Regions from separate parts of the Candidatus Pantoea symbiotica genome, predicted to be linked through region 3. Evidence: predicted binding sites of a transcription regulator. Region 3 holds the regulator's gene; each other region holds the start of a gene.
The links. The regulator LexA, encoded in region 3, represses DNA repair genes until DNA is damaged. The targets are predictions, from matches to a motif close to TNCTGTATGTACATACAGNA.

Region 1 (8,142 bases), 1.1 Mb from region 3:
CGACAGGAGAAAAAGCCGAAAGCTCCCGAAGATATGGGGATCGACCAACAGATAAACAATGGGCCAGTGTTAACTGGCCCATAAGCAGACAATCACACGCGATAATTTACATTTCGTGTGGCGGCGGTGAAAGCACTTCACGGTTGCCATTGTGTCCCGGTTCAGAAACGATGCCCTGCGCTTCCATCTGCTCGATGATGCGTGCAGCACGGTTATAACCGATACGGAACTGACGCTGAACCCCAGAGATGGACGCCCGGCGTTTTTCCACCACGAAAGAGACGGCCTGATCGAACAGCGGATCCAGCTCTTCATCACCCATCATACCGCCAGCCGCGCTATCGCTCTCTTCACCAGCAGTAATGCTTTCGATGTATTGCGGGCGACCGCGTGCTTTCCAGTCCTGAACGACCGCATGGACTTCCTGATCGCGCACGAATGCACCGTGCACACGCACTGGCATTGAGGAGTTTGGCGGCATGTACAGCATGTCACCCATGCCCAGCAGCGATTCCGCACCGCCCTGATCGAGGATGGTGCGTGAGTCGATCTTACTGGAAACGGTAAAGGCGATACGCGTCGGGATGTTGGCTTTGATCAGACCGGTAATCACATCGACCGACGGACGCTGTGTCGCCAGCACCAGGTGAATACCCGCCGCACGTGCTTTCTGTGCCAGACGAGCAATCAACTCTTCAACTTTCTTACCGACCGCCATCATCAGATCGGCAAATTCATCGACCAGTACCACGATATAAGGCAGTTTTTCCAGCACCGGCGGCGTGGTGTCCATGCTATCGCCCGGCTTCCAGAACGGATCGGGAATTGGTCGGCCCATCGCTGCAGCCTGCTCAATCTTCTCGTTATATCCGGCAAGATTACGCACGCCCAATGCAGACATCAGCTTATAACGACGCTCCATTTCACCAACACTCCAGCGCAGCGCATTAGCCGCATCTTTCATATCGGTAACCACTTCCGTCAGCAAGTGCGGAATGCCTTCATAGACTGACAGCTCAAGCATTTTCGGGTCGATCATGATAAAGCGCACTTCTTCCGGCGTGGCTTTATACAACATGCTGATGATCATGGTGTTAACGCCCACCGATTTACCGGAACCAGTGGTACCGGCAACCAGCAAGTGAGGCATCTTCGCTAAATCAGCCACAACCGGCTGGCCAGCAATGTCCTTGCCCAACACCACTGCAAGCGGTGACGGATTTTCACGGAATTTAGGGCAATCCAGCACTTCGCGCAGATAAACGGTTTGACGATGTTTATTTGGCAGTTCAAGCCCAACATAAGGCTTGCCTGGAATCACTTCCACCACGCGCACGGCAACCGCTGACAATGAACGCGCCAGGTCACGCGACAAGTTAGAGATACGTGAAGCTTTAACGCCTGGCGCTAAGTCGAGCTCAAAACGGGTGATGACTGGCCCAGGCGAAATACCTACTACTTCCGCCTTCACACGATAATCCGCCAGTCGAGCCTCAACCAGTCGCGCCGTTTGCTCAAGTGCAAACATATCCACCGGCTCTTCTTCTGCCGGTGGTGACGTGAGCAGATCCAGCGTTGGCAGCGGCGTAGAGGGTTTTTCCAGCGGCTGTTCATGGCGTACCAGGAACGGATGGAACAAGCTATCCTGCGCTGGCGCTGCAGGTTTCACTGGCGCAGGCGGCGCAGAATAGGCTTCCTGTTCCGGTGACGACCACGGGCTCGATTCAGCACTCAATGAAGGTAATGACGCTGGCTCCGGCGCAGCGGGTTGCTGCCACTGCGCGGGTTCTTCTGGCTCTGGCGTTGCAGAGATCGTAAACAGCGGCTCGCTTGGACTGTCGTCGACCAGATCTTTCATTGGCGAAAAATCAAAAGCAGACGATGTGTCCAGATTAAAGACCGGCGCTTCTTTCACTTCAGGTTCGTTATAGCGTTGCTGCTGCTGATCGGCGAACTGACGTGCCAGTTGAGCCTGCTGCAATGCATCTTCATCCTCAGGCTCAGACGCATCCTGCCAGCTTTCGCCATAACGATTCTGCTGCTGTGATGCGAAGGCTTCCCGCAACTGCGCCTCTTGCAGCTCAACATCATCTTCCTGTGGTGGAACGCTGTAAGACGCGGTGACTTCCGGCTGTTGCTGCTCAGCATCTTTAGCCTGCTCTTCCGCCATGCGCTGCGAAGGCAACTTAATGCCGTACGACGCTAACTCGCGTCGTGTTGGCAACTTAACCTTATTCGGACGCGGCAACTCTGGGCCAATGCCCTGCTTGACCTGCGGGTTGTAATCACGCTCTGGCACGATATCGAAGGCAGGCGAATAAGCAGCAGTTGAAGACGCTGCTTTAACTGCTCCTGCAGCCAGTGAAGCGGCGGCGAGACTGTTTAAAGGCGCTGAAGATGGAGCAGTATCCTGCCAGTTGCCCATGCTCGGGCCCTCATCGTCATCAGCCGGCGAAAACGGCGAAGGTGTCGGTGCCGGTTCATTTGGCATCTCGAAACGATAGAGCGGCATAGAAGGTTGCGCGATCGGTTCGGGCGCCGCAGCGACAGGCTGTGGAACCGAAGTTGGCTGGGCACCAGGTTCAGCAACGCGCGGCATTGCGGCAGGTTCTGCAGACGCACTTGCCGCAGGCTGCGTAGTTGCAGGGGTTTGCTGTGCGGCTTGCGTGGTAACCGCAATTGCAGCGGCAGTTGCCGCACAGGCCTTCGCCAGCAGTGGATCGTCGCCCAACTCTGCAACAACGGGTTCGCTCATCTTGCGCGGTTTGGCTAACAAGACATCGTCTTCTTCATTTGCAGGCTGTAAAGCAGGCATTGAAGGTGACACCTCATCAGCGTGCTCTTCGTCGTCGTATTCTTCTTCCTGCCAGGGTTCGTCATGCCGTGAACGGTTGCTGGCAAAGGTCAGAACACCCATTACAACGCCGCCGATCTTCTCGGCAATCGTCAGCCATGACCAACCGGTATAAAGGGTGATCCCGGCAGCCCAGACGCAAAGCAGCGTTAAAGTGCCGCCAGCGGAACTGAACCACGGCGCCATCGCATTACTGACCAGGCTGCCAATGACGCCGCCGGAAGCAAAGTACCAGATATCATCAACGTTGAGCGCCGCAAGACCACAGGTGGTTACCACCAGGGCCAGTACGCCAATCAGACGTAAACCCACGGCAAAGTAGTCGATGTAATCCTGGCGATCGCGTTGGCGGAAAGTGATCCAACACAGACCAATAATGACGGGAGGAATGGCGTAAGCCATCACGCCAAAAATGAACAATAGCGTATCGGCCAGCCATGCGCCGACGCTACCACCCAAATTATGGATAGGTTCGTGCCATGCGGTTTGTGACCAGCTTGGATCTGAAGGGTTAAAACTAACCAGTGACACCATCAAATAGATGGCGAACAAGGCCACAAGAATGAGCAACGCTTCCAGCAGACGACGTCCACTGCTCAGCGGTTGTAACGAAACATCTTTATCTTCTGTATATTCCTGGCTCAAGAGAACTCTCCAGGTGCCTGTAAATTAAGAAGGCAACAACGTCGGGCATGCCCGACGCTGGTCCTGTATGAATTCACAGGAGTGTACCGAAATCCTGCAAGCTTTGCACCTGCCCTGCACTACCGGGTTTTGATCACCAGACGATTGCTCTGTTTGACCTCTTCCATCACCACGTAAGTACGGGTGTCGTTTACGCCCGGCAGACGCAGCAAGGTTTCACCCAGCAGTTTACGATAAGCGGACATATCTGGTACGCGGGTTTTCAGCAGGTAGTCAAAGTCACCGGAAACGAGGTGACATTCTTGAGTTTCCTCAAGTTTTTGCACAGCGGCGTTAAATTGTTCAAACACATCTGGCGCACCACGATTCAGAGTAATCTCAACGAAAACCAGCAGTGAAGCATCCAGATAATGGGGATTGAGCTGCGCAGTGTAGCCCAGAATGAAGCCTTGACGCTCGAGGCGACGTACGCGCTCAAGACAAGGAGTTGGCGATAATCCAACACGTTTGGAAAGCTCGACATTGGAAATTCGACCGTCTTTCTGCAGTTCATTCAGAATATTTCTGTCGATACGATCTAAATCTTTTCCGGGGCGTTTCTTATTGTCTACCATTATTATTGTCTCTCTTAATTCCTTCCCTTTACCTGCCACACCCTGAAAACGCTCATTGTTCAGGGCCTTACTGAAGTGAAGACCATAAGCCTGTGCAGTAACGCGTCCATCCGTATGACGCATGTTGTCTGTCCACATCATGCGTCACTACCAATGTCAGGCTGAGTTTATTCGGCTAAAAAGGCCAAAACAGAAATGAAATTCTGTTTTGAATCGCTAAATATTCTCTGCTTCTCCCAATGTTTTCGCAAAAGCGCAGGCGATTGTCAAAGTAAAACATCCAAATTCAGTACAAGATGCCAGATAGAGTTCTGGGTTGCTGTTTTTAAATGAGAATTTTTATGCTGCTGCACCACTAATTGCCGAGCATTGCCCCCTTTTGGCGCAACGCGCGTGCAAAATTTACACTCATCGTCTACGCCGCTCGCAGTGATTGTTAACAAAATTGCTGAAGCCTTTTTTTGCGACGTTAATTTCCCTACAATCAAAAACTATGTTGTCAGAAAAATTGAGGAACGCATGAGTACGGCCAAACACAGTAAGCTGCTCATTCTGGGCTCCGGCCCTGCCGGTTACACTGCTGCGGTATATGCAGCGCGCGCTAACCTGAATCCGGTATTAATCACCGGGCTGGAAAAAGGGGGTCAGCTCACCACCACCACCGAGGTGGAGAACTGGCCAGGCGATGCAAACGATCTGACCGGTCCAGCGTTGATGGAACGCATGCAAGAGCATGCTGAGAAATTCAACACCGAGATCATTTTTGACCACATTCATACCGTCGATTTGCAGAACCGTCCGTTCCGTCTGGTCGGCGACAGCGGTGAATACACTGCTGATGCCTTGATCATCGCAACTGGCGCCTCAGCGCGCTACCTCGGTCTGCCATCAGAAGAAGCGTTCAAGGGCAAAGGCGTATCTGCTTGCGCGACCTGTGACGGTTTCTTCTACCGCAACCAGAAAGTTGCCGTGATTGGTGGAGGCAACACCGCCGTTGAGGAAGCACTTTACCTGGCTAACATTGCCGCTGAAGTGCATCTGATTCACCGTCGCGACAGCTTCCGCGCGGAGAAAATCCTCATCGACCGTCTGATGGAAAAAGTGCGTAATGGCAACATCGTGCTGCACACCGATCGCACGTTGGACGAAGTGGTCGGCGATCAAATGGGCGTGACAGGCTTGAAACTGCTTTCTACCAAAGGTGAAGCGGCGGAATCACTCGATGTCGCTGGTCTGTTTGTCGCTATCGGCCACAGTCCAAATACCGCAATCTTTGATGGTCAGCTGGATTTAGAAAATGGCTACATCAAAGTGCAGTCTGGTTTGCATGGTAACGCCACTCAAACCAGCATCCCAGGCGTGTTCGCTGCCGGCGATGTGATGGATCATATTTATCGCCAGGCCATTACCTCTGCCGGTACCGGCTGTATGGCTGCGTTGGATGCGGAACGCTTCCTCGATGGACTGGTTAAAAACGATAAGTAAGTTGTTAATAACCTGATCATAATCGCCAGAAGGCGGCCAGTTTTGGTCGCCTTTTTTGTTACCTGCGTGCTACAGTTCACGCGCCCGACATTGCTGAGTTTTCATCCGGGATTCACATCTCTTTTGAGTTACCAAACGGCATCGCATGAACAAATCACGGCAACAAGAACTTCTCCGCTGGCTCCGTCAGCAACGTCATCACGGTGCGCGCAACTTGCGTGTGGCTTCGCTGTTGGGTTTTGCTGGCGCATTGGTGATTATCGCCCAAGCCTGGTTACTGGCTTCACTGTTGCAAAATCTGCTTGTGGCACAACAGCCGCGCGCCTCGCTGCTCATCGATTTTCTATTGTTGCTGCTGTGCTTTGTCTTACGTGCTGGATTGCATTACGCCCGCGAAATGGCAGGACATCGCGCTGGCGTCGCCATTCGCCGTGCGCTGCGTCAGCAGGTTCTGGATCGCCTCAATGTGCTCGGTCCCGCCTGGATTCAGGGTAAACCCGCAGGCAGCTGGGCTACGCTGCTGCTCGAACAAATCGAAGAGATGCAGGAATACTACGCGCGCTATCTGCCACAAATGTCGCTGGCAGTCTTTATTCCATTAGCTATTTTGATCGCCATTTTCCCGATTAACTGGGCGGCAGGATTGATTCTGCTGGTGACCGCGCCACTTATTCCCCTGTTTATGGCGATGGTTGGTATGGGCGCGGCTGATGCTAACCGCCGCAACTTTGTTGCTCTCGCCCGTCTTAGCGGTGATTTTTACGATCGTCTGCGTGGACGTGAAACGCTGCGCTTGTTCTATCGCGGCGCGGCAGAGCAAGAAGCGATTGCCGCCAGCACCACCGATTTCCGTCAACGCACCATGGAAGTGTTGCGCCTGGCGTTTCTCTCTTCCGCCGTGCTGGAGTTTTTTGCCTCACTGGCGATTGCTGTCGTCGCGGTCTATTTCGGTTTCTCTTACCTTGGCGAACTGAATTTTGGTCATTACAGCACCGGCGTAACCCTGTTTGCCGGTTTCCTGGCCTTAATTCTGGCACCTGAATTTTTCCAGCCGTTGCGGGACTTAGGCACCTTTTATCACGCCAAAGCGCAAGCGATTGGCGGAGCTGATGCGCTGGACCAATTTCTACGTGAAAGTCCCGATCCAGCCATAGAGCATGGTTCTCGTGAGCTTTCCCTCTCTGCACCGCTACATATCCAAGCGCAGAATTTGGTGGTGATAACCGCCAGCGGTGAAGCGCTGTCTCAATCGCTGAATTTTACTCTCGACGCCGGTAAGCGCGTGGCGTTAGTAGGACAAAGCGGCGCAGGGAAAACCGCGCTGATGAACGTCTTGCTGGGTTTCCTGCCTTATCAAGGTTCGCTGCAGATCAATGGACAGGAGCTGCGCGATATCAGCCGCGATAGCTGGCAAAAACATATCGCGTGGGTTGGCCAAAATCCCCATTTACCCGCGCAAACGCTGCGCGAAAATCTGCTGCTCAATAGCCGCATTGATGACGCTACGCTCATGACGGTTCTACGGCGCGCGGGTGTTAATGAATTTTTAGATCGTCTGCCACAAGGATTAGATACCGTTTTAGGCGATGGCGGCGTGGGTCTTTCCGTCGGTCAGGCGCAGCGTATTGCCGTAGCGCGTGCATTGCTTAAACCAGCGCAATTGCTGCTGCTTGATGAGCCCGGTTCCGGACTGGATAGCCAGAGCGAGCAGCATGTCATCAATGCCTTGCAACAAGCAGCCACTCAGCAAACCACGTTGATGATCACACACCAACTTTACGAGCTCGCGAGTTGGGATGAAGTGTGGGTGATGCAGGCGGGGCAACTGGTGCAACAAGGTCATTGGCAGGAGCTGATTGAACAAGATGGACCACTGCGTGAAATGGCGCAGCATCGTCAAAAGGAGATCGCATAATGAACGATTTATTGCCTTTCCTGCGTCTGTTTAGCCGTCATCCATGGCGTTTAGGACTTGGCGTTGTTCTTGCCATCATCACCTTGCTTGCCAGTATTGGACTGCTTACGTTATCCGGCTGGTTCCTCGCCGCCTCTTCACTGGCGGGCGTAGCGGGACTTTACACGTTCAACTATATGTTGCCCGCAGCTGGTGTACGTGGCGCGGCGATCACGCGAACAGCTGCGCGTTATTTTGAGCGCCTGGTGAGCCACGATGCCACCTTCCGTGTGCTGCAACATTTGCGCGTATTTACCTTTGGCAAACTCATCGCCCTCGCGCCAGAACAGCTGGCTCGTTTTCGTCAGGGCGAGTTACTCAACCGTTTTGTCAGCGACGTCGATACACTCGACCATCTCTATCTGCGTGTAATCTCGCCGCTAATAGGTGCAGCCGTGGTGATTGTGGTGGTCACCTGCGGTTTGGCGCTACTGGACGTGCCGTTAGCTTTGCTGCTCGGCGGCATCATGCTTTTGACGCTATTGCTTATGCCGCCGCTATTCTGGCGGCTTGGCACTTCAGCCGGACACCAGATTGCCCAGCATCAGGCCATCTGGCGCATGCAGTTGACGCACTGGATTACTGGTCTG
Region 2 (8,142 bases), 1.5 Mb from region 3:
CACCCGCAGGTCTATCTCGACGCCGCAGCCAAACTGGGTATCGACCCACTGAACTGTGTGACGCTGGAAGATTCCTTCAACGGCATGATTGCCACCAAAGCCGCACGCATGCGCTCGATCGTGGTGCCAGCAGCCGATCATCGCGATGATGCGCGTTGGGCGTTAGCCAATGTGATTCTTGATAATTTAACTCAGCTCAAACCCGAACATCTGCACGGTTAACCGCAGCCCGCTTATCGCGGGCTTTTTTGTGCAATTTGATCGCACACGCAAATAAATAAAACATCGTTTCATTTTTATTGAATTCATATCCCATCCTGCCTAAGATGCCCAAAGACCCGCATCGGGACCACTTCCTTTGACTCTTGAGAGGCCTGAGATGGACATTCGTCAAAGCATTCATAGCGAACATGCCAAAACGCTGGACACTGACGGCCTACGCCGTGAGTTTCTGATCGACAAGATTTTCGACGCCGACAATTACACCCTCACTTACAGCCATATCGATCGCATCATCATCGGCGGCGTAATGCCGGTGCAGAAATCCGTGACCATCGGCCATGAAGTGGGTAAACAACTGGGCGTCAGTTACTTCCTCGAACGCCGCGAGCTCGGCGTAATCAACATCGGTGGACCGGGATTGATTGAAGTGGATGGCAAAACCTGGGAAGTAGGTAATCAGGAAGCGTTGTATGTCGGACAAGGCGCGCAGAGCGTGATTTTCCGCAGTAGCGATGCCAATCATCCGGCGAAGTTTTACTACAACAGCGCGCCGGCACACACTCATTATCCGGACAAAAAAATCACCCTCGCCGAAGCGGTGAAAGCCACGCTGGGCGACGCGGCCACCTCGAATCGCCGCACCATCAATAAATTCATCGTGCCCGACGTGTTACCAACCTGCCAATTAACCATGGGATTAACCCGCCTCGATGATGGCAACTTGTGGAACACCATGCCGTGTCACACCCACGAACGCCGCATGGAAGTCTACTTCTACTTCGATATGGCCGACGACAGCGCCGTGTTCCACATGATGGGCCAGCCGCAGGAGACGCGTCATCTATTAGTACACAACGAGCAGGCGGTGATTTCACCGAGCTGGTCGATTCACGCGGGCGTGGGAACGCAGCGCTACACCTTTATCTGGGGCATGGTGGGCGAAAACCAGGTTTTCGATGACATGGACCACGTCGCCATCAGCGCGCTGCGCTAACAAGGAGCGAATCATGATACTTAACGCATTTAGTCTTGAAGGCAAAGTCGCACTGGTCACCGGTTGCAATACCGGTTTAGGACAAGGCATGGCGCTGGGTTTGGCGCAGGCAGGTTGTGACGTTATTGGCGTCAATCGCGCTGGGCCAGATGATACGCAGGCCAAAGTTGAGGCGTTAGGCCGCCGTTTTTGGTCGATTCAGGCCGATCTGACTAAACCGTCCATCGTGCCGCACATTGTTGAACAGGCGGTGGCGCAGGCCGGCCGTATCGACATCCTGGTGAATAATGCCGGCATCATCCGCCGCGAGGATGCACTCAACTTCAGCGAACAGGATTGGGATGATGTGATGAACATCAACAGCAAAAGCCTGTTCTTCCTGTCGCAGCAGGTCGCGCGTCAGTTTATCGCGCAAGGCAACGGCGGCAAGATCATCAATATCGCCTCAATGCTGTCGTTCCAGGGCGGCATTCGCGTGCCTTCTTATACCGCATCTAAAAGCGCGGTGATGGGGTTAACCCGCCTGATGGCCAACGAATGGGCCAAGCACGGCATCAACGTTAACGCCATTGCGCCAGGATACATGGCCACCAATAACACCGAACAGCTGCGCAGCGATGAGTCACGCAACGAGGAAATTTTGGGCCGCATTCCATCAGGTCGCTGGGGCGTCCCGGACGACATGATGGGCCCGATTGTGTTCCTCGCCTCCAGCGCCTCCGATTATGTGCAAGGTTATACATTGGCCGTCGATGGTGGATGGTTAGCGCGCTAAGCTAACCCGTTCTTTTCCCGCGTCATTGTGACGCGGGAAAGTGAAAAATATTAACGCTTCGTTACAGCGTCACCATTCTCATTCACTGGATAAATCCCTATACTGGATGCATCGACAGTTTTATGCAGCCAGGTTTCATCATGACGGCCGAAGGCCATATCATTTTTGCCATTGCCAGCGCCATTTTTGCCAAGCGCGCGGAGCTGACGCCAGTTTTGGCCAGCGCCGATTGGTGGCATTTAGTGCCTGCTGCGCTGTTAACCTGCCTGCTGCCCGATATCGATCACCCTAAATCAGTGTTAGGCCAGCGATTAAAGTGGCTGTCGCATCCCATCGCCCGCGCCTTTGGTCATCGCGGTTTTACCCACAGTTTGCTGGCGGTAGCGGTGAGTTTGTGGCTATTTCAAATCAATGTGCCCGCCGACTGGTTTCTGCCCGCCGATGTGCTGCAAGGTATGACGCTCGGCTATCTCAGCCATATTGTCGCCGATATGCTAACGCCCGCTGGCGTGCCATTGCTGTGGCCTTGCCGCTGGCGCTTCCGTTTGCCAATCCTCAATAGCCAGAAAGGTAATCAGCTGGAACGCGCACTTTGCCTGGCGCTGGTCGGTTATGCCTTGTGGTTCCCGCCCGGCATGCCCTCTTTTGGTGCCAACGGCTGGCCGGAACAACTGTTCAATACGCTACAAAATGGCGTCGGTCGGTTGGTTAATGGTCAAAGCGGTCAATAACCAGTCGAATCAAGCGATAAAGTTATAAAACATTCTTTTTGGGTATAAGCCCGCCCCACGCTGAACTGATAACATTCTAAATATTCCCTAACGGGGACTTACTGTTTTACGTGCCATCCCAGGGCGATGGCGCGTCACACTCTGGAGTTGAGCATGGATTTTCCCCTCATTATTAATATCGTGGCGTTTATCGCGCTGCTGATTCTGCTGAATCGCATTGGCAACCAAAGCTGGAGCCTGTCAAAGCGCGTGTTGACCGGATTAGTTTTCGGTGTGGCCTTTGGTCTGGCGCTGCAAACCATCTATGGCGAAAACAGCCCAACCGTAAAAGCGTCGATTGGCTGGTTCAACATCGTCGGTAACGGCTATGTGCAACTGTTGCAGATGATCGTGATGCCGCTGGTGTTCGCCTCGATCCTGAGTGCGGTCGCACGTCTGCACAATGCCTCATCGCTGGGTAAAATCAGCGTGCTGACCATTGGCGTACTGCTGTTTACCACCGCAATCTCCGCGCTGGTCGGCGTGCTGGTGACTGGGCTGTTTGGCCTGAGCGCGGAAGGTCTGGTGCAAGGTGCGCAGGAAACCGCGCGTCTGAGCGCGATTCAGAGCAACTATGTAGGCAAAGTGGCTGACCTCAGCACGCCGCAGCTGCTGCTCTCCTTCATTCCTAAAAATCCGTTTGCCGATCTGGCGGGTGCCAATCCAACTTCCATCATCAGCGTAGTGATTTTCGCTGCCTTCCTCGGTGTAGCCGCGCTGCAACTGCTGAAAGATGACAAGGTAAAAGGCGAGCGCGTGCTGGTTGCAATCGACACCCTGCAATCCTGGGTGATGAAGCTGGTGCGTTTGATCATGAAGCTGACGCCGTACGGCGTACTGGCGCTGATGACCAAAGTGGTGGCCGGTTCCAACCTGCAAGACATCATCAAGCTGGGTGGCTTCGTGGTGGCTTCTTATCTCGGTCTGGCAATTATGTTTGCCGTTCACGCGCTGCTGCTGTCGGTTAACGGCATCAACCCAATGCGCTTCTTCCGTAAAGTGTGGCCGGTGATCACCTTTGCCTTCACCAGCCGCTCCAGCGCCGCCAGTATTCCACTGAACGTGGAAACCCAGACGCGTCGCCTTGGCGTGCCGGAATCGATCGCCAGCTTCTCGGCGTCGTTCGGTGCCACCATCGGTCAGAATGGTTGTGCGGGTCTCTATCCGACCATGCTGGCGGTGATGGTTGCGCCAACCGTGGGCATCAACCCGTTTGACCCAATGTGGATTGCGACGCTGGTGGGTATCGTGACGCTGAGTTCTGCCGGTGTGGCCGGCGTCGGCGGCGGTGCTACCTTCGCCGCACTGATTGTGCTGCCAGCGATGGGCTTGCCGGTGACGTTGGTGGCGCTGCTGATCTCCATCGAACCGCTGATCGATATGGGCCGTACCGCGCTCAACGTAAATGGTTCAATGACCGCCGGTTCACTCACCAGCCGCTGGCTCGGATTGACCGACAAAAAAGTGCTGGAGAGCGACGAGCACGCCGAACTGGCACACCGCTAACACTCCTCAATACCACAACGGCAGGCCAATTGGTCTGCCGTTTTTTTATGCCCTGCTCTCCCCAATTCCACCCAATCATGGCGCTAGCGTCAGGAAAACGTTAAGCATGGTAAACAGAGGAAAAATCAGCTGCTTTTCGCTTGAGTTTTCGCTCAGGAAGGCCAATTCTGCTGTCAGTCACAGCAGGAGAATCACCGATGAAAACAGTTATCGCCTCGGTGCTGGCGTTAACCTTATTAACACCAGCAATCAGTTTCGCCCATCCCGGCGGTTGGGGCCCTGGTCCAGGTCCGCATTGGGGTGGAGGTTCACATTGGGGCGGTCCCGGCCCGCTGCGCTTCTTACCAGAAGCGGCAACCGCAGTTTTGCTGGGCGGCCTGACCTATTACATGTTGAACGGCAACTACTATCAGCGCCAGGGCGACACCTATGTCGTGGTGCAACCGCCTGAAGCCCCGCCGGGCGGCGGAATGCGCGTGCTGGATTTCAGCGGCAAGCGCTATTACGTGCAGGAAGGTCACTACTACCAGCGTGAGATCGGTGGTGATTATATCGAAGTGCCGCGTCCCTACGGTTTATAAGCGCCACAACGAAAAACGGCCCGTCAATGACGGGCCGTTTCTTATTCTGCTGCGATTACTGCGCCGCTTGCGGATCGGTATCGTAGTCTTTACAGCTCTGGAAACCGTAGTTCATGACGCGACCGGTATCGTTATAGCTAACGAAATAGGTCTGCGGTTTACCGTCGCGCTCGCCAATCACGTAAGTCTGGCAAGTACCGCGGGCGTGAACCATGGTGATTTCAGTGGAGGCTGGACCGGCAATCTGGCGAACCTGATCACGTGTCATGCCTTTCTTCACATCCTTCACCACCGGCTTGGTTACGTAGCTTTCAGCTTTGTCATAAGTCGTACAACCAGACAGGGCTGCCAGCGTCATAGCGGCAGCGATACATCCCATCACTTTATTCATGTTGTTGTTCCTCATTTTTTTGTCCATGTGGAGTAAGCCTGGAACATAAACCCAGATTTATCAACTTTATGGGATAAATTTAGCCAAATTCCGAAGCGTTAGGATTTGGTAAAAATGCTGTGTTGATGCGCTACGGTTCGTATAATCACCCGCGAAAAAATACCTATAGTAATGAATAAAGACAGAGGATTAATGACACCTGCACCTTCTAATCGGCTGGTTTATGCCATCACGCTGGGCCTGCTCGCGGCGCTCGGGCCACTTTGTATCGATCTTTACCTGCCGGCGCTACCGGAACTGGCGCGCGACCTGCACACCGAAACCGCCACAGCGCAGCTGAGCCTCACCGCCGGCTTGCTCGGTTTGGGTGCCGGTCAGTTGCTGTTTGGGCCAATGAGCGACAAGTTTGGTCGCCTGCGTCCGCTGCTGGTATCGCTGGTGCTGCTGTTTATTGCCTCGATTGGCTGTGCGCTGGCAAAAGATATCAACTCGCTGTTAGTGGCGCGTCTGTTTGAAGGCCTGGCGGGCGCAGGCGGCGCGGTGCTGTCACGTGCCATTGCCCGTGATATGTACAGCGGGCATGAACTGACGCGTTTCTTTGCACTGCTGATGCTGGTCAACGGTTTAGCGCCAATTGGTGCGCCGGTGCTGGGCGGTGCCTTGATGACAGTGCTCAACTGGCGCGGCATTTTCGTGGTGCTCGGCTGCATCGCCATCGTGTTGATCTTCCTTGCCCGCTGGAAATTGCATGAAACCTTACCGCCAGAGCGCCGCAGCCAGGGCTCGATCTTTTCTACCTGGGCGGCGCTCGGCCAGGTCGTCACGCATCGTCAGTTTATGGGCTTCTGCCTGACGCAAGGTTTTATGATGTCCGGCATGTTTGCCTATATCGGCGCCTCGCCGTTTGTACTGCAACAGCTGTACGGCCTGACACCGCAAGCCTTCAGCTTCTGCTTCGCTGCTAACGGCCTCGGCCTGATTATTGCATCACAAACCAGTGCGCGCCTCTGTCCGCTGTGGGGTGAATACCGTGTACTTAAAGGCGGCCTGACGCTGGCGTTTGTCGCTTCGAGCTGTTTGCTGCTGGCGGGACTGACAGGCGCCGCGCTGCCGATTCTGCTGGTCGCGCTGTTCTTCACCATCGCCAGTAACGGCGTAATCGCCACCACCGCTTCTTCGCTGGCGATGCAAAGCCAGGGCCAGCGAGCGGGCAGTGCCTCGGCGGTGATTGGCGTGTGCATGTTCACCTTTGGTGCCATCAGCGTGCCGATCACCGGCCTGGGCGGCACCTCGGTGGCGAGCATGACCGGCACCATCTTTGGCTGCTTTATGCTGGCGATTGTGTCGTTCAATTTGCTGGTGCAGAAGGCAAAAAACGCCTGATTTGCCAGCAAATAACCTGGACAACAAGCCGTGCGGCTTGTTGTTTGTGGGGAGAGGCGTTAGCTTTAGCAGATGATTCGCATTGTGCCGTCAGGCTACTGACTTGAGGAGAGGTTCATGTCACTGCAACAGGAAATCATTCAAGCCCTTGGTGTAAAACCGGTTATCGACCCGCAGCAGGAGATCCGCGTCAGCGTTGATTTTCTGAAGTCTTACCTGAAAGCCCATCCCTTTTTGAAAACGCTGGTGCTTGGCATCAGCGGCGGCCAGGATTCGACGCTGACCGGCATCTTGTCGCAGACCGCGATTCGCGAACTGCGTGAAGAGAGCGGCGATAACGATTACACCTTTATCGCCGTGCGTTTGCCGTATGGCGTGCAGGCCGATGAGCAGGATTGTCAGGATGCGCTGGCGTTTATCCAGCCGGACCGCACGCTGGTGGTAAACATCAAAGAAGCGATTCTGGCCAGCGAACGTGCGTTGAAAGACGCAGGTATCACGGTGTCGGATTTCGTGCGCGGCAATGAAAAAGCGCGTGAGCGCATGAAAGCGCAGTACAGCATTGCTGGCATGACCAAAGGCGTTGTGGTCGGGACAGATCACGCAGCAGAAGCAATCACCGGTTTCTTCACCAAGTACGGTGACGGCGGCAGCGACATCAACCCGATCTTCCGTCTGCACAAAGGCCAGGGCAAACAGCTGCTGAAAACTTTGGGCTGCCCGGAGCATCTCTATCTCAAACATCCGACCGCCGATTTGGAAGATGATCGTCCCGGCTTGCAGGATGAAGTGGCGCTAGGCGTCACTTATCAGCAAATCGATGCTTATCTGGAAGGCAAAACCATCGATGCCGCAGCAGCAAAAACCATCGAAGGCTGGTATCTGAAAACCGAGCATAAACGTCGCCCGCCAATCACCGTGTTTGACGATTTCTGGAAACCGTAATTTACTCGTAAGTTACGCAAGTGCGCATAAATGCGCCTCGCCAAATCACTGTAGGGTCGCCATTCATGGCGACCTAATTCAAATCAAAACCTAAAGTGGCGAGAAAAAGCACAGCTTGATACACTGGATAGACAACCAGTAATTGGAGTGTGCTTTGGTCAGACGTGCAGCCAGCCACCGCCTCGATTTCGATGCGGCAGCAATCTATCAATATCCCGAACATTTACGTCAGTGGCTGGAAGGTTTACCCAACCAGCCGGGCGTCTATACCTTTCACGGTGAAAGCGAAAACCTGCCGCTGTATATCGGCAAAAGCGTCAACCTGCGCAGTCGGGTGATGGCGCATTTCCGCACGCCGGATGAAGCCAAAATGCTGCGTCAGGCGCGACGCGTCACCTGGATTCCCACCGCTGGCGACGTCGGCGCACAGCTGCTGGAAGCGCAGATGATCAAAACGCAACAGCCGCTGTTTAATAAGCGCCTGCGTAAGAACCGCCAGCTCTGTTCGCTGCAGCTGGGAGACGGTGCGCCACAGGTGGTATACGCAAAGGATCTCGACTTCTCGCGCTCGCCCA
Region 3 (8,142 bases):
CACGCGAGCCAGCTTCTGCGCAATCGACTTATCGGTGCCGTGTTCGGTCGCCATCTGGCGTAGCGAAACGGTTTGCGAGAAGCGTACAAAGCTGTCGCGGCCGTGCCACAGAATGGCGAAGAACTTCTGCACGCCATTCAGCACACGCAGATGCGGCGTGGATTCACCGGATGTTTCACGTCCCGGCGCACGACCAAACATCACCGCGACCGGTAGCATTTGCACGTCGAGTTGCGGGTTACTGCGGTGCAAATCCAGATAATCGTGGAACAGCTTCACCGATTCGGGATTGGCCACGAAATAGGGAATTACGCGCGGACCATCGTGAATAAACACGTGGCGCGGCAGCAGGGTGCCATCGATCTCCAGCGGAGCCAGTGGATCGGGCAGATCATGTTTCAGGCATTGAGCACGCAGCGTGAGCAAGTCAGCCTTTGAATCATAAGGCAAAACATACATCACCGGACGTGTCGGATCGATCCCGTGTTCAGAGACGGGATCGGTCGGAATGACCTTACTTTTTACCAAAATAGAGAGTGGTAAATTCAATAATTTGTAATAGAGTTTACGCCAACCTGACATAGACAACTTTAAGCCTCTTGTTAGCAAAGCGCGGCAAGCATACCAGAAAGCGCAGCGAAGGTCTGTGGCTCTGCCGCCTCATACTGCCCACACATTGACGTCAAAATAGATCAAGGGTTCCATAGACATGGCAAATAACGTCACCGGTTTAGTAAGAATAGTGAAAGCAGCCGGTTATTCCTGGCAGGGCCTGCGTGCCGCATGGCAGCACGAAGCCGCATTTCGGCAGGAAGCTGTCGCCGCGCTGGTGGCCATTCTCGTGGCCTGCTGGCTGGATGTAGATACCCTTTCCCGCATCTTGATGATTGGCTCGGTAGTGCTGGTTATTATCGTTGAGATCCTTAATAGCGCTATCGAAGCGGTGGTTGACCGCATCGGGCAGGAACAACATCCGCTCGCGGGCCGCGCCAAAGATATGGGATCGGCTGCCGTATTGCTGACTATCTTACTGGCTCTGTTCGTCTGGATCGCGCTGCTCTGGACGCATTTGAGATAGGGATTCCAGATTCATCAAACCGCTGATTTTTCCCTCTGTTACGGTTTTCATTTCGCGAATACCTGTATATACTCACAGCGACTGTATAAACAACCAGGGGGCGGGATGAAAGCGTTAACTGCACGGCAGCAACAGGTCTATGACCTGATTCGCGACCATATTAACCAGACGGGCATGCCGCCAACGCGTGCGGAAATTGCTGCGCAACTGGGTTTTCGCTCGCCCAATGCTGCTGAAGAGCATCTGAAAGCGCTGGCGCGTAAAGGCGTAATTGAAATTGTTTCCGGCGCATCGCGCGGGATTCGTTTGCTAATGGAAGAAGAACCGAGCGAGGGGCTGCCGCTGATTGGCCGTGTCGCTGCCGGTGAACCCTTGCTGGCGCAGGAACATATTGAAGCCCACTATCAGGTGGATGCGAATCTGTTCAAACCAAGTGCCGATTTCCTGCTGCGTGTAAGCGGTATGTCGATGAAAGATATCGGCATTATGGATGGCGATCTGTTAGCGGTGCATAAAACGCAGGAAGTGCGTAACGGCCAGGTTGTCGTGGCGCGCATTGATGATGAAGTCACCGTGAAACGCTGGAAAAAGCAGGGCGCGATTGTTCATCTGCTGCCGGAAAACACCGATTTCCAACCGATTGTTGTTGATACCCGTGAGCAGTCACTAACTGTTGAAGGTTTAGCTGTTGGGATTGTACGCAACGGCGAGTGGCTCTGATCAGTTTCTGATCCTCCCCAACTGCGGCGGTGTGAATTTGCGCTGACCGCAGTCTGCTGTTTTACTTCTCTGTGACTCTTTCTGCGGCTCACGCTGGCGCCATTACGCTGATTACCGCACACAACGGAATGGGCTGATGCAGCTGTTTTCCTCTTCAGATAAAACACTCTGGCGGCTAGCGCTGCCGATGATTCTGTCAAATATCACCGTCCCGTTACTGGGCGTGGTGGATACCGCTGTTATTGGTCATCTCGATAGCCCGATTTATCTCGGGGGCGTCGCCGTGGGCACAACAGCGACCAGCTTCATCTTTATGCTTCTGCTGTTCCTGCGCATGAGCACTACCGGATTGACCGCTCAGGCATTTGGCGCCAATGACAAAACCGCGCTGGCGCGCGCCTTAACGCAACCGCTGCTGATTGCGCTGGTTTTTGGCGTGCTGTTTATGGTGTTGCGAACGCCGGTAAGCAGCCTGGCGGCAGCTTTAATGGGCGGCAGCCCGGAAGTGCAGCAGCAGGCGAAAATCTTTATTGAGATTCGCTGGCTGAGTGCGCCCGCAACCTTAGCCAATTTGGTTATTCTTGGCTGGCTGCTGGGCGTGCAGTATGCGCGGGCGCCGATGGTGCTGCTGATCATCGGCAATCTGGTGAATATCCTGCTTGATCTGCTGTTCGTCCTCAAACTGCATTGGGGTGTGGCTGGCGCGGCGGCGGCTACCGCGCTGGCAGAATATGTCACGCTGGGCGTGGGTTTGTGGATGGTAGCGCGCGTGCTGAAAATGCGCGGTATCCACTTTACTCTGCTTAAAAGTAGCTGGTGCGGCGATGCGGCGCGGCTATTCCGCCTCAATCGCGACATTATGCTGCGCTCTTTAATGCTGCAAATTTGCTTCGCCTCACTCACCATCCTTGGTGCTCGAATTGGCCCGGATGTGGTGGCGGTCAATGCGGTACTGTTGATGTTCCTCACTTTTACCGCATACGCGCTGGATGGATTTGCCTACGCGGTTGAAGCCTGTTCGGGTGAAGCGGTTGGGGCCAAAGATCGCAGTCGGCTGTTGCTGATTTGGCATGCGGCTTGTCGTCAGGCTTGCTTCGTTGCAGCAATCTTTGCGCTGATTTATGCGTTCACCGGTCCGCAGATTGTGGCGATGCTGACGTCACTGGAAGCGCTACGCGAGATGGCCGATCGCTATCTGATTTGGCAGGTGATTCTGCCGCTGGTTGGCGTGTGGTGTTATCTGCTGGATGGCATGTTTATCGGCGCGACGCGCGGCCGTGAGATGCGTAACAGCATGGTGATGGCGGCACTCGGCTACGGTGTATCGCTGCTCACATTGCCGTGGCTCAGCAATCACGGTTTATGGCTGGCAGTGACGGTGTTCCTGGCGCTACGCGGACTGACGCTGTGGCTGATCTGGCGCGGTCACTGGCAACGTGATAGCTGGTTCAACGCCTGAATAAGCGAAGCGTAACCTACAGATTAATCTGTAATTCTCTACAAACTGCGAAACGGCTACTACAATTACCTTATACGGCGCACATGAGTAGCGCGTTGTGTGGGTATATCGCCAGATAGATAGGCGATGTATCTATCTCACTCAGGATGAAGTGGAGGATTGTTATGAACAAAGACGAAGCGAGCGGAAACTGGAAGCAGTTTAAAGGGAAATTTAAAGAGAAGTGGGGCAAGCTTACGGATGACGACATGACGGTGATCGAAGGTAAACGCGATCAGTTGGTCGGTAAAATCCAGGAGCGCTACGGTTATGCGAAAGACCAGGCCGAGCAAGAAGTTAAGGACTGGGAAAGCACCAATAAAGATTACCGCTGGTAATCGCCCCTTAATGAATATGCTCCTACCCGCCAATCATTTAGCGTAGTGATTGGCCCGGCACAAGGATGTGCCTCTCTATTTTCTTACCCGTTTTTTCCCCTCAACCTGATGGTCATGCTCGCAACTTTCATGATGCGTGCAAGCTGCCACTTCTGCGCAGTTCTCACACAGGCCATGCGCCTCAATTACAGTATGACGCAGAGAAAATCCCGCCTGATCCGCTAACGAAGCAATGGTCTTTTCCACACCATGAGCATGTTTTTCAGTCACTGCCGCGCAACCGTCACACACCAACATCACTGAAGTATGTGCCGGCTCATCAAAATGATGACAAACCACATAACTGTTATTCGACTCAACGCGATGAATAAATCCCTGTTCTAGCAGGAAATCCAGCGCGCGATAAATGGTGGGCGGTTTAGCTTGCGGTTCACTGACACGCAGCTGATCCAGCAAATCGTAAGCGCTTATCGAACCATTCTGCTCTGCCATCAAGCGCAGCACTTCCGCGCGCTGAGTGGTGAGGCGCACGCCGCGATCAAGGCAAAGTGATTCAGCCTGGGTAAGAAGTTGTTCTGGCGTGAGGTTTGACATAGGCATTCTCCGGGTTGCAGGTGATGTTATTTTATCACACAAATTTTTACGCTGCTGTGATTGCTTATTTTACTTAAATTCCTACAGAAAATTCCCACCAATCAATCGATTACCCTTCCTGTTTTCCGATCAATTTTGTTGCAATCAACATTCCTGAAAAATGCGTACCGCCAGGCAGCGCAACGGCTGCATGGATTTTGCTTTGCAACTCACCGGGTTAGCGTCTATGGTTCAAAAGGTCTTAAGTAATTTCTGGTATCAATTTACTCACTGTTAATTTTTCTGCATAAAAACACAGCGGAATGGTGCTTACGCATCCAATTCTGCGAATAGCAGTGCTATTTCCTTTTAATTCACAGCAATGAAGCGTTAGCCAGGGTTCAGAATAGCGGCTAACTAAACTTTCAGTCGGTGAGTGATTCAGCGACATTTCAAAGGTGATGGCAGGCTCATGGTGAAGACAATATTCAGGCACAAAAAAGTAGCTTATCTTGTTGGTTTGAATGCAGTTTTTCTTTCTTCCTCAGCTCTGGCAGCAGGTACATGGTATGACGCGCGTAACGACGCAATGGGCGGTACCGGCGTAGCCTCTTCCACCTGGAGTTCCGCAGTGCTGGCTAACCCAGCATTGATGACCAAAGCGCAACCTGAAGATAACGTCAGCATCATTTTTCCTTCAGCCGGTGCACAGGTTACTGATAAAGACAAATTGATCGATCGCGTCGATGACATCACTGATACCGTTGATCGTTATCAGGACGTAATCGATAACCTGACCTTTGCCGATTACCTCAATGGTTACCCGCAGTTGAAGGCTGCCGCGGGCGATATGGCTAACCAGCTCAGCGATCTGCGCGGCAATAAAGCCAACGCAACGGCGGGCGTAGCCCTGGCCGTCACCGTTCCAAATGAAACCTTACCTTTTGCCTTTATCACTAAGGCGTACGGTACTGCGCACGTGCGCGCCAACGTAGCGGATAGCGATATTGCCTACCTGCGCGCTGTTGCCGATGGGTCAAGAATTCCTGTTCCAGGTGATGAAGATAACTTGCGCTCTAGCGCCAATGGCTTGGCGGCTCTGGTCACCGATTATGGTGTGTCAGTCGCGCATGAGTTCTCGATTGCTGGCCATCCGGTTTCTGTCGGCGTGACGCCAAAGCTGCAGAAAACCTGGCTGTATAATTACACCGCGAGTATCTACAACTACGACAAGAGCGATATCAACAACAGCCGCTATCGCAGCAGCGATACCGGTTTCAACATGGATGCTGGCGTTGCAACGGATTTCGGTGAGAACTGGACCTTCGGTGTGACCGGGCAAAACCTGATCTCGCGCGATATCGACACCAAAGAGGTGAACGGCTACCGCGATACTTACCAAATACGTCCACTGGTTACGACCGGACTTTCCTGGAATAACGGGCCGTTCACGCTGGCCGGTGATGTTGATCTGACTGAAACCAAGCGCTTCAAATCGGAAGACAGCAGCCAGTATGCTGGCGTAGGTGCGGAGTATCGTGTGCTGGATTGGCTGGCGCTGCGCGCCGGTTATCGTGCCGATCTGAAGTCGAACGATACCGACGTGTTCACCGCCGGTTTGGGTGTGTCACCGTTCAACAATACCGTTCATCTCGATCTGGCCGGTTCTGTGGGTAAAGACAATACCGTGGGTGCGATGCTGCAGCTCGGATTTAACTTCTAATTACCCGTCTGATAACGGGCGGCTGTGCCGCCCGTTTTGCTGTGATATGATTGCGCAGTTTCTCATCACTTAACTTACTGCGGATTTACTGCGTTTCATGACCGATACTTTCTCCTCGCAACGTTTTTCCATCGCCCCAATGCTCGACTGGACCGATCGTCACTGTCGTTATTTCCACCGTCAGCTGAGCGGCGACACGCTGCTGTACACCGAAATGGTGACGACCGGCGCGATCATCCACGGTAAAGGCGACTATCTGGCTTACAGCGAGGAAGAGCATCCGCTGGCGCTGCAGTTGGGTGGTAGCGATCCCGCCGCGCTGGCGCAGTGCGCAAAGCTGGCAGAAGAGCGTGGCTATGATGAGATCAACCTCAACGTGGGTTGTCCATCCGATCGCGTACAGAATGGCCGTTTTGGAGCTTGCCTGATGGGCGATGCGGCGCTGGTTGCCGACTGCATTAAAGCGATGCGCGATGTGGTGAGCATTCCGGTGACGGTGAAAACCCGTATCGGCATTGATGAGCAGGACAGCTACGAATTCCTGTGTGATTTTATTGGCACCGTGGCGCAACAGGGCGGCTGCGATACCTTTATTATCCACGCGCGCAAAGCCTGGCTTTCCGGTTTGAGTCCGAAAGAGAATCGCGAGATCCCGCCGCTCGATTATCCACGCGTATACCAATTGAAGCGCGACTTCCCGGCGTTGACCATGGCGATTAATGGCGGCATCAAAACCCTGGAAGAAGCTAAACTGCATCTGCAGCATATGGATGGCGTGATGATGGGGCGCGAAGCCTATCAGAATCCGGGTATTCTGGCGCAGATTGACCGCGAACTGTTTGGCCGCGATACGCCGCGTGTCGATCCGGTGGCAGTGGTGCGCTCAATGTATCCGTACATTGAAGCTGAATTATCCAAAGGCATGTACCTCGGCCATGTTACGCGCCATATGCTTGGCCTGTTCCAGGGCATTCCCGGTGCTCGCCAGTGGCGTCGCTATTTAAGTGAAAACGCCCATAAACCCGGCGCCGATGTGCGCGTGCTGGAAGCGGCGTTAGCGTTGGTAGCGGATAAGATCCCGCAGGAAGTGATGTAATTATCGTCAGGCAAGCCGGAGCGTTCCGGCTTTTGTAGGGTGCGCATTCATGCGCACATCAAGGCCAGCAGGATGGTTTTTTCTGCGCCATAAATTAGTTTTTTTCATCATCCTTTCAAGCCTTCACTCATACCTTATCCAACATATTCAAACAGTTAACCAAGTTTATAAGTTGGCACGCATCTTGTAATGTTCCTGATGTTACTTACACAGGAGAGCCTTCGTGGAAATTCTATTTGTTATCGGCTTTTTTCTGATGCTGCTGTTCACCGGCGTTTCATTGCTGGGCGTGATTGCGGCATTGGTGGTGGCGACCGCTTTGATGTTCTTTGGCGGATTGCTGGCAATTGTTATCAAAGTGTTGCCATGGCTGGTGCTGGCCGTTGCTGTTGTATGGCTTTATCGCGCATTTACCACGCCTTCAGGTGAGGCAAAATTGCGCAGGCTGAAAAGAAAAATCAGTGACTTAGATAGAAGGGATTGGCGTTAATTGCGGTGAGGATCACAGACTCGGAAATTGCTTAGAATAATTCCGCATTTAAACATATTTTTTACTTATGTTTTCTGTCAGGATGATTGGCGTTGTTTCAAACGAATTCATCGCCGCTGTCCCTACACCAGCGCGAACTATAAAAAAGAAAGAAAAAGGGGCTTCCTACGGGAAGCCCCGTTTGCATTTAGCGATCAGGGAATCAACAGGCTGGAACCCTGAGTTGCGCGGCTCTCCAGCACCTGATGCGCGCGCACCGCGTCACGCAAGGCAAATTTCTGCTGCTCTGGCACATTAAGCTGAATTGCCCGGCTGGCGATCAATGAGAACAATTCATTGCTGGCGGCATCCAGTTCTGCACGATTGGTGATGTAGCCGAACAGCGAAGGACGAGTGACGAACAGCGAGCCTTTCTTATTGAGAATGCCAAGATCAACGCCGGTTACCGGACCCGATGCATTACCAAAGCTGACCATTAATCCATGGCGACGCAGGCTATCCAGCGAAGGTTCCCAGGTATCTTTTCCCACCGAGTCATACACTACGGCCACTTTCTCGCCGTTGGTCAATTCGCTGACGCGCTTCGCAATATCCTCTTCACGATAATTAATCGTCGCCCAGGCACC
Region 4 (8,142 bases), 4.1 Mb from region 3:
TCTGCTTCGCCATCGGCATGGTGGGCTACAAACGTCTGCAGGAAACTCGCCCGATGCCGCAGCACACCGCGTTTTCGTGGTTCTATCTGGGCGCAGTGATCATCGCGGTGATCGCGTGGAGCTTGTGGGGTAATCCGAACAAACTGCCAACCACCTCGCTGCAGTGGGGCATTCTGGTGTGGCTGGGCGTGGCGGCTTCAGGCTTGGGCTACTTTATGTGGAACTACGGCGCAACGCAGGTGGATGCCGGTACGTTGGGCATTATGAACAACATGCATGTGCCAGCGGGCTTGCTGGTGAATCTGGCGATCTGGCAGGAGAAACCGCATTGGCCGAGTTTTATCGCCGGTGCCGCCGTGATTTTTGCCTCGCTTTATGTACATAAACGCTGGGTATTAGGTAAGAAAAGCAACGCATAGGCCTAAAGGGAAGGGATAGCGCGGCAGAGGAGCAAAGTATCTGCGCGTTTATGTTCGGTGCGCATAAATGCGCACCCTACAAAATCATCGTCGTATGTCGTAGGGGCGCCATTTATGGCGACCGTTTTAACCCTTCTTAGCCGGCCCCGGACGATGAATCATCGTCAAACCCTTCAGGAAATTACGCAGAATCTGGTCACCGCATTCGCGGAAATTCTTATGGTCCGGATTGCGGAAAATCGCGCCAACCTCAGCCTGCGAAATCTTAAAGTTCGCTTTCAGCAGCACATCCGGGATATCGGTGGTCTTCAGCTCAAACGCGATACGCAATTTCTTCATGAAAATGTTGTTATTCATGCGGCGCTCAATCGAAGGCGCGGGCGCATCTTCACTCTTACCGCGACGGTAAAAAATCAGACCGTTGAGGAAATAGCCCATCAATACATCCGGCAGCTTGCGAAACGCGGCATCGTCATCTTTCTTCATCCATGCCTGCACATCTTCCAGCGGCACTTCACTCCCCGCTAGGGCAAAAATCTCCACCACTTTGCTATCGCTCAAATCAAGCATATAGCGCACGCTGCGCAGAACATCGTTACTCATCATGGTGAAACTCTCTTGGTCGCGGGTTGAGGCGGCGCATTATAGAGCAGGCGGGACAGGGATAACAGCGCGGGCGACCTTCGCCGCCCAACAACATCAGGATGAGAGGGTTTGCAGTGAGCCCGGGCGCGCGGCATCGCGCACGAATGGCAGATGTTCACAGGCGTGCTGACGGGCAAACCGCACAAAGGCTTCCATTACTGGCTGGCGCTGCTCGCCTTCGCGTACGGCGGCATACAAGCGGCTCCACAAGCCATCGCCCAAGGTCTTCGTCACCACCAAACCTTGCTGCTCAAAATTCTCTACTACCCAATGCGGCAGTGCGGCGATGCCCATACGCGCCGACACCATCTGAATCAGCAGCAGCGTATTGTCCACGCTCTTCAAAGCCGGGCTCACGCCCGCAGGCTGCAGGAAATGGCGCCACACATCTAAACGCTGACGTTGCACCGGATAGATCATCAACACTTCATCGGCCATATCTTCCGGGGAAATATGCTCAAGCTGCGCCAATGGATGATCCGGTGCCATCACCAAACGCACTTCAAAATCGAACATCGGTGAATAGAACAATCCGCTGCGCGGCAGAATATCGGAGGTTAACACCACATCCAGCTCGCCCTGCTGCAATGCGGGTTGAGGATCAAAGGTCACGCCGGATTTGAAATCCATCACTACCTGCGGCCAGCTCTGGCGGAAATTATTCAGCGCGGGCGTCAGCCACTGAATACAGCTGTGACACTCAATGGCGATACGCAACGTGGCCTGATGCGGCTCATGACACGCCTGCAAAGCCTGCTGAATCTGCGGCAAAACCTGCTCGGCCAACTGCAGCAAAATCTCTCCCTGCGGCGTAAAACGCAGCGGCTGGCTTTTGCGCACAAACAGACGAAAGCCCAGCCGCTGTTCCAGATCGCTGAACTGGTGAGACAACGCCGATTGCGTCTGATGAAGCTGTGAGGCGGCGGCGGCTAACGAGCCGGTGTTCCGTAACGCCTGCAGCGTCCGCAGGTGTTTGAGTTCGATCATGAGAATCCTTCACATCGAGATTGAACAAATTGCGCTTGAGGAACATACAGTACCCGCAGATTATGGCGGTGTAAACATCTGGACGGCTAAACATCTCTGCACCCTACTCAGTTAAGAATATCTGGAGAACAGAAAATGACCATTCTGAATCACACTCTCGGTTTCCCTCGCGTTGGATTGCGTCGTGAATTGAAAAAAGCACAGGAAAGCTACTGGGCAGGTAAAAGCTCACAGGAAGAGCTGCTGGCGGTGGGGCGCGAACTGCGCGCTCGTCACTGGCAACAGCAGAAAGAGGCGGGCGTCGATCTGCTGCCGGTCGGCGATTTCGCCTGGTACGATCACGTGCTGACAACCAGCCTGCTGCTGGGCAACGTGCCTGCACGCCACCAGAACAAAGATGGATCCGTCGATCTCGACACGCTGTTTCGTCTTGGCCGTGGCCGCGCCCCAAGCGGTGCACCGGCGGCGGCGGCGGAAATGACTAAATGGTTCAACACCAACTATCACTACATGGTGCCGGAATTCACGCAAGGCCAGCAGTTCAAACTGACCAGGACCCAACTGCTGGATGAAGTCGACGAAGCGCTGGCGCTCGGCCACAAGATTAAACCGGTGCTACTCGGCCCGGTTACCTATCTGTGGCTGGGTAAAGTGAAAGGTGTGCCGTTCGATCGCCTGTCACTGCTTAAAGACATTCTGCCGGTTTACCAACAGGTGCTGGCGGAACTGAAAAAACGCGGCATTGAATGGGTACAAATCGACGAACCTGCACTGGCGCTGGAACTGCCGCAGGCGTGGCGCGATGCGTTCAAACCGGCTTACGACGCGCTGCAGGGTGAAAGCAAACTGCTGCTCACCACCTATTTCGACAGCATTGGCCAGAACCTTGACGTAATCAAAGCGCTGCCGGTGCAAGGTCTGCACGTTGACCTGGTGCACGGCAAAGACGACATCAAACAGCTTAATGAGCAGATCCCGGCAGATTGGCTGCTTTCCGTCGGCGTAATCAACGGGCGTAACGTGTGGCGCGCGGATCTCAGCAGCTGGTTTGCACGCCTGCAGCCGCTGGTGGGCCAGCGTCAACAATTGTGGATCGGATCATCTTGCTCGCTGCTGCACAGCCCAATCGATCTCAGCGTGGAAACGCGCCTCGATGAAGAGGTGAAAAGCTGGTTCGCCTTTGCCCTGCAGAAGTGCGCTGAGCTTGCACTGCTGAGTCAGGCGCTGAACAACAACGATGCCGCTTCGCTGGTCGAGTGGAGCGCACCGATTCGTGCGCGTGCCAACTCCACGCGCGTTCACAATGCCGCAGTCGGCGAGCGTCTGGCGAAAATCCAGGCTAAAGATGTTGAACGTACCAGCAACTATACCGAACGTGCCAAAGCGCAGCGTAACCGCTTCAACCTGCCAGCGTGGCCGACCACCACCATCGGTTCATTCCCGCAAACCACCGAAATTCGCGGCCTGCGTCTCGACTTCAAAAAAGGCAACATTGATGGCGGTAATTACCGCTCTGGCATCGCCGAACACATCAAACAGGCGATTGTTGAGCAGGAACGTTTGGGTCTCGACGTGCTGGTGCACGGGGAAGCAGAGCGTAACGACATGGTGGAATACTTCGGCGAGAACCTCGACGGCTTTGTATTCACCCAAAATGGCTGGGTACAGAGCTACGGTTCACGCTGTGTTAAACCGCCGATCATCATCGGCGACGTAAGTCGTCCGCAAGCAATTACCGTTGAGTGGGCGAAGTACGCGCAGTCGCTGACCGACAAGCCGGTGAAAGGCATGCTGACCGGTCCGGTGACGATTCTCTGCTGGTCATTCCCGCGTGAAGATGTGAGTCGCGAAACCATCGCCAAACAGATTGCGCTGGCGCTGCGTGACGAAGTAGAAGATCTGGAAAAAGCCGGTATCGGCATCATTCAGATTGATGAACCGGCACTGCGCGAAGGCCTGCCGCTGCATCAGTCCGATTGGGCGGCGTATCTGACCTGGGCAGTGGATGCATTCCGTCTCAATGCCGCCGTAGCGCAGGATGACACCCAGATTCACACCCACATGTGTTACTGCGAGTTCAATGACATCATGGACTCGATTGCCGCGCTGGATGCGGACGTTATCACCATCGAAACCTCACGTTCCGATATGGATTTGCTGGATACCTTTAAGGAATTCGACTATCCCAACGAAATCGGTCCGGGCGTGTATGACATTCACTCGCCGAACGTGCCGAGCGTGGAGTGGATGGAAGAGTTGCTGCGCAAAGCGGCGCAGAGCATTCCGGAAGCGCGTTTGTGGGTGAATCCGGATTGTGGCCTGAAAACCCGTGGTTGGACGGAAACCCGTCAGGCACTGGCGAATATGGTTAAAGCGGCGCAAAACCTGCGGGGTGAAACGGCTTAGAAGCTGTAAATGAGGTTGGGGCGCATAGGCGCCCCTTTTTATTACGCGTTTGGCGCTACGCCATACTGCGCGAACCACGCCAGCATGCGTTGCCAGCCATCTTTGGCGGAATCGGCGTGATAGCTGGCACGATAATCCGCATTAAAAGCATGTCCGGCATCCGGATATACCACGAACTCTGCTTTGGCATTGGCGGCGTGCAGCGCCTGACGCATCTTATCAATGCTCTCGAGCGGGATGCTCTCATCCTGACCACCGTAAAGACCCAGCACCGGCGCATTTAAATCGACCGCAACATCAATCGGATGCTTCTGCTGCTTCAGCGTCTTCTCACCGTCTAAACGACCATACCACGCCACCGCCGCGCGCACCTGCGGATTGTGCGCGGCAAACAGCCAGCTAATGCGTCCGCCCCAGCAGAAACCGGTAATCGCCAGACGACGGATATCACCATCGTGGCGCGTGGCCCAGTTGGCCACATGATCGAGATCGGACAACACCTGCGAATCCGGCACTTTGCTCACCAGCTCTTTGAACAGCGTGGGAATATCGTTGTAATCGTTGGGATCGCCTTCACGGAAATAGAGTTCGGGAGCGATCGCCAGATAACCTTCCAGCGCCAGACGGCGGCAGACATCGCGGATATGCTCATGCACGCCGAAAATCTCCTGCACCACCAACACCACCGGTAAGGTGCCTTGATACTCTTTTGGTCGGGCATAATAAGCAGGCAGATTTTCGCCCTGGCTTGGAACCGAGGTCTCGCCAGCATGAATTGCGTCGCTGGTAGTGATAATGGTGCTGCTTGCGGTGGGCTGAACGGCGGGTGCAAAGCCGCCGGGTGCCGTTTTTTGTGCCATATTGTCTTCGGTTTTCATTGTTCTCTCCGTGCTAGCAAATGCGCAATCACGTAACTATAGCCTGGCGAAGTGAAGCAAGGCTGGCGTAAGGTGCAGAGGGATTTTTTTCACGTGTGCTGCTTCTCTATTAACATTGCCACCAACACTTACACAGCACCGCTTGTAGCAATTCAGAATTGCACAGCGTTAATGTGTGATGTAAATCACATAATGTTTTTCTGATAATGTAAGTTTCATTATTGATGGTGAATTGAGTCACATATTTATATCGCCTGCTCACGTAGAGTGGCGCGCACATCCCCAATTATCAGGAGTCTGTTATGGCCCAGTCTGACGTTTTCCACCTTGGCATCACCAAAGCTGATTTGAAAGGAGCCACGTTGGCCATCGTGCCTGGCGATCCTGAGCGCGTGAAGAAAATCGCCGCGCTGATGGACAATCCACAGCATCTGGCTTCACACCGTGAATTCACCACCTACCTGGCCGAAGTGGATGGCAAACCGGTTGTGGTGTGCTCGACCGGTATCGGCGGACCTTCAACTTCGATTGCGGTTGAAGAGCTGGCCCAGCTTGGCGTGCGCACCTTCCTGCGCGTTGGCACCACTGGCGCTATCCAGCCGCATATTAATGTGGGCGATGTGCTGGTCACCACCGCATCGGTGCGCCTCGACGGCGCGAGCCTGCACTTTGCGCCAATGGAATTCCCGGCCGTGGCTGATTTCACCTGTACCACCGCGCTGGTGGCAGCCGCAGAAGCGTGCGGCGCGAAAACCCACATCGGTATTACCGCCTCATCTGATACCTTCTATCCAGGCCAGGAACGCTACGACACCTTCTCGGGTCGCGTGGTGAATCGCTTCCAGGGTTCAATGGAAGAGTGGCAGCAAATGGGCGTCCTTAACTATGAGATGGAATCCGCTACACTGTTAACCATGTGCGCCAGTCAGGGACTGCGTGCCGGCATGGTGGCGGGTGTCATCGTGAACCGTACGCAAAAAGAGATCCCGGATGCCGCGACCATGAAACAGACCGAAAGTGATGCGGTGAAAATTGTGGTTGAAGCCGCGCGTCGCTTAATTTAGTGCGCCAGTCAGGGATGAATTCGAGACCAGGCTTATAAGGATTCCAGCTATTTCCTGATTAGAATGCGCGCAATTTCAGCAGCTACTGAGAAATTTCTTATGCGCAAAATGGTTTCTGTCTCACGTCCCAATGTCATGAATAATCCCGCTACTGCACAATCACGTGTTGAAGGTGCAGCAGCGAGATTTCGCCAGGCGATGGCGGCGAATAACTATCCTCTTGCGCGTCAGTGCTGTGAAGAAGTGCTGCGCGTCTTACCCAATCATATGCAGGTGCTGAGCGACTATGCGCTCACCCTGATGCGTGTGGGCGAATACAAAAAATCCTATAAAATTTACCAGAAGATCTATCAGGCTCCGGCCGCGCAGCGCGCGCAGGCGTCGGAAACCTGGCTGGATGGATTAACGGAAGTATGTGGCTGGCTGAATAAAGAGGATGAGGTGGCGCGTTACGGCCTCGAATCACTGCAGAATTCCGATGTGACCTTCAGTAAAGGGGCGAAAGTGGCATTCCCTTCTGACGCGCCGCCACCGATCAACCGCAACAATCCGGCAGAAAATATCATCTCCTTTAGCCTGTATGGCGGTCAGCCACGCTACTGCGAAACCTTGATTAAAAACATCGAAGTGGCGCGCGAGTTCTATCCCGACTGGATATGCCGCATCTATCTTGACGACAGCGTGCCGCAACACGTCTGGCAGCGCCTGAAGCAGCCAAACACCCAACTGGTGGATATGTCGCACGAGAAAACTATCTTCCCAACGCTGTGGCGTTTCCTGGTGATGGACGATGCCAGCGTCAAACGCTATATCGTGCGTGACGCGGATTCATTGTTGTCCGAGCGCGAAGTGGTGGCGGTAGATGCCTGGCTGAACTCGCCGTATTGGTTCCATCATATGCGTGATTACTTCTCGCATACCGAACTGCTGCTGGCGGGCATGTGGGGCGGCTGCCACGGCGTCTTCCACAATGTTGAACAGCAGATGCGTGATTTTATCGCCCAGTATGCCGGTAGCGAGCGCTTCACCGATCAGTACTTCCTCAAAGTGGCGCTGTGGCCAACGGTGCGCGAAAGCATATTGAATCATGACGATATTTTCCGCTTCCACCACGCACAACCATGGCCGGCACATCAGCCAATTCGCTGGCAAACCGACAGTTTCCACGTCGGCAGCAACGCCGGTTTTGCCAGCATGGCGGGCCCAGTTGAAAATGCTGATAACGGTTGGCAGCAGGTTGAGATCACCTATGACGGGAAAAGCTGGACCTATCCGGCCAAAATCCAGGGTGAAACCGAATGGGTGTTGCCGATGCCCTTCTTCCTGATTGATGCGTGGAAAGCGGGCGATCTAACCGTAAAAGCCCTATAAGTAGAAAACGTTTTCCCAAAATAATTCGAGGCGCAGGAAGGCGGCAAGCGAGCGAATCCCCAGGAGCTTACATCAGTAAGTGACTGGGGTGAGAACGTGCAGCCAACGCATCTGCGGCTTGAAGTATGAAGGGAAAAAAATCTGGACATTCATACAGTGCGCCTCTACCTTTTCCCTCAGCGAGACGATCCGCGGGGGGATTATGGATCAGCAACTTATCATTAGCGGCACGCTGGCGCTGGCCGGTTTGGGCATTGGCTGGATCATCGCCCAACTGCGCGCCGGCCATCAGCACGCCAGCTTCACCACCGAGCGACGCCTGCTGGAAGAGGCGCAGCAGCGTCAACAGCAGCAGCTCGAACAGTTACAGCA

Region 1: the regulator LexA is predicted to act here: its motif matches at 3,561-3,580, upstream of ACXIZX_RS06070 (DNA translocase FtsK 4TM domain-containing protein).
Region 2: the regulator LexA is predicted to act here: its motif matches at 2,092-2,111, upstream of ACXIZX_RS07815 (metal-dependent hydrolase).
Region 4: the regulator LexA is predicted to act here: its motif matches at 2,084-2,103, upstream of metR (HTH-type transcriptional regulator MetR).

Annotation. Positions count from the first base shown of each region.
Region 1 covers NZ_JBSZHR010000002.1:1,181,340-1,189,481, reverse strand. Annotated here, with positions in the region: gene ACXIZX_RS06070 (DNA translocase FtsK 4TM domain-containing protein) at 107-3,499, opposite strand; gene lrp (leucine-responsive transcriptional regulator Lrp) at 3,619-4,113, opposite strand; gene trxB (thioredoxin-disulfide reductase) at 4,633-5,598, shown strand; gene cydD (heme ABC transporter permease/ATP-binding protein CydD) at 5,744-7,513, shown strand; gene cydC (heme ABC transporter ATP-binding protein/permease CydC) at 7,513-8,142, shown strand, end outside.
Region 2 covers NZ_JBSZHR010000002.1:1,551,472-1,559,613, reverse strand. Annotated here, with positions in the region: gene hxpB (hexitol phosphatase HxpB) at 1-222, shown strand, start outside; gene kduI (5-dehydro-4-deoxy-D-glucuronate isomerase) at 380-1,216, shown strand; gene kduD (2-dehydro-3-deoxy-D-gluconate 5-dehydrogenase KduD) at 1,230-1,991, shown strand; gene ACXIZX_RS07815 (metal-dependent hydrolase) at 2,132-2,722, shown strand; gene ACXIZX_RS07810 (L-cystine transporter) at 2,876-4,267, shown strand; gene ACXIZX_RS07805 (DUF6515 family protein) at 4,465-4,848, shown strand; gene osmE (osmotically-inducible lipoprotein OsmE) at 4,904-5,239, opposite strand; gene ACXIZX_RS07795 (multidrug effflux MFS transporter) at 5,432-6,622, shown strand; gene nadE (ammonia-dependent NAD(+) synthetase) at 6,740-7,567, shown strand; gene cho (excinuclease Cho) at 7,722-8,142, shown strand, end outside.
Region 3 covers NZ_JBSZHR010000002.1:80,764-88,905, forward strand. Annotated here, with positions in the region: gene plsB (glycerol-3-phosphate 1-O-acyltransferase PlsB) at 1-582, opposite strand, end outside; gene ACXIZX_RS01030 (diacylglycerol kinase) at 710-1,078, shown strand; gene lexA (transcriptional repressor LexA) at 1,184-1,798, shown strand; gene dinF (MATE family efflux transporter DinF) at 1,935-3,257, shown strand; gene ACXIZX_RS01045 (CsbD family protein) at 3,422-3,634, shown strand; gene zur (zinc uptake transcriptional repressor Zur) at 3,710-4,228, opposite strand; gene ACXIZX_RS01055 (conjugal transfer protein TraF) at 4,680-5,930, shown strand; gene dusA (tRNA dihydrouridine(20/20a) synthase DusA) at 6,028-7,026, shown strand; gene pspG (envelope stress response protein PspG) at 7,250-7,516, shown strand; gene ACXIZX_RS01070 (NADPH:quinone reductase) at 7,711-8,142, opposite strand, start outside.
Region 4 covers NZ_JBSZHR010000002.1:4,229,066-4,237,207, forward strand. Annotated here, with positions in the region: gene ACXIZX_RS20315 (carboxylate/amino acid/amine transporter) at 1-419, shown strand, start outside; gene ACXIZX_RS20320 (YehS family protein) at 546-1,025, opposite strand; gene metR (HTH-type transcriptional regulator MetR) at 1,119-2,051, opposite strand; gene metE (5-methyltetrahydropteroyltriglutamate--homocysteine S-methyltransferase) at 2,187-4,457, shown strand; gene ACXIZX_RS20335 (dienelactone hydrolase family protein) at 4,499-5,335, opposite strand; gene udp (uridine phosphorylase) at 5,638-6,399, shown strand; gene ACXIZX_RS20345 (tetratricopeptide repeat protein) at 6,499-7,770, shown strand; gene rmuC (DNA recombination protein RmuC) at 7,973-8,142, shown strand, end outside.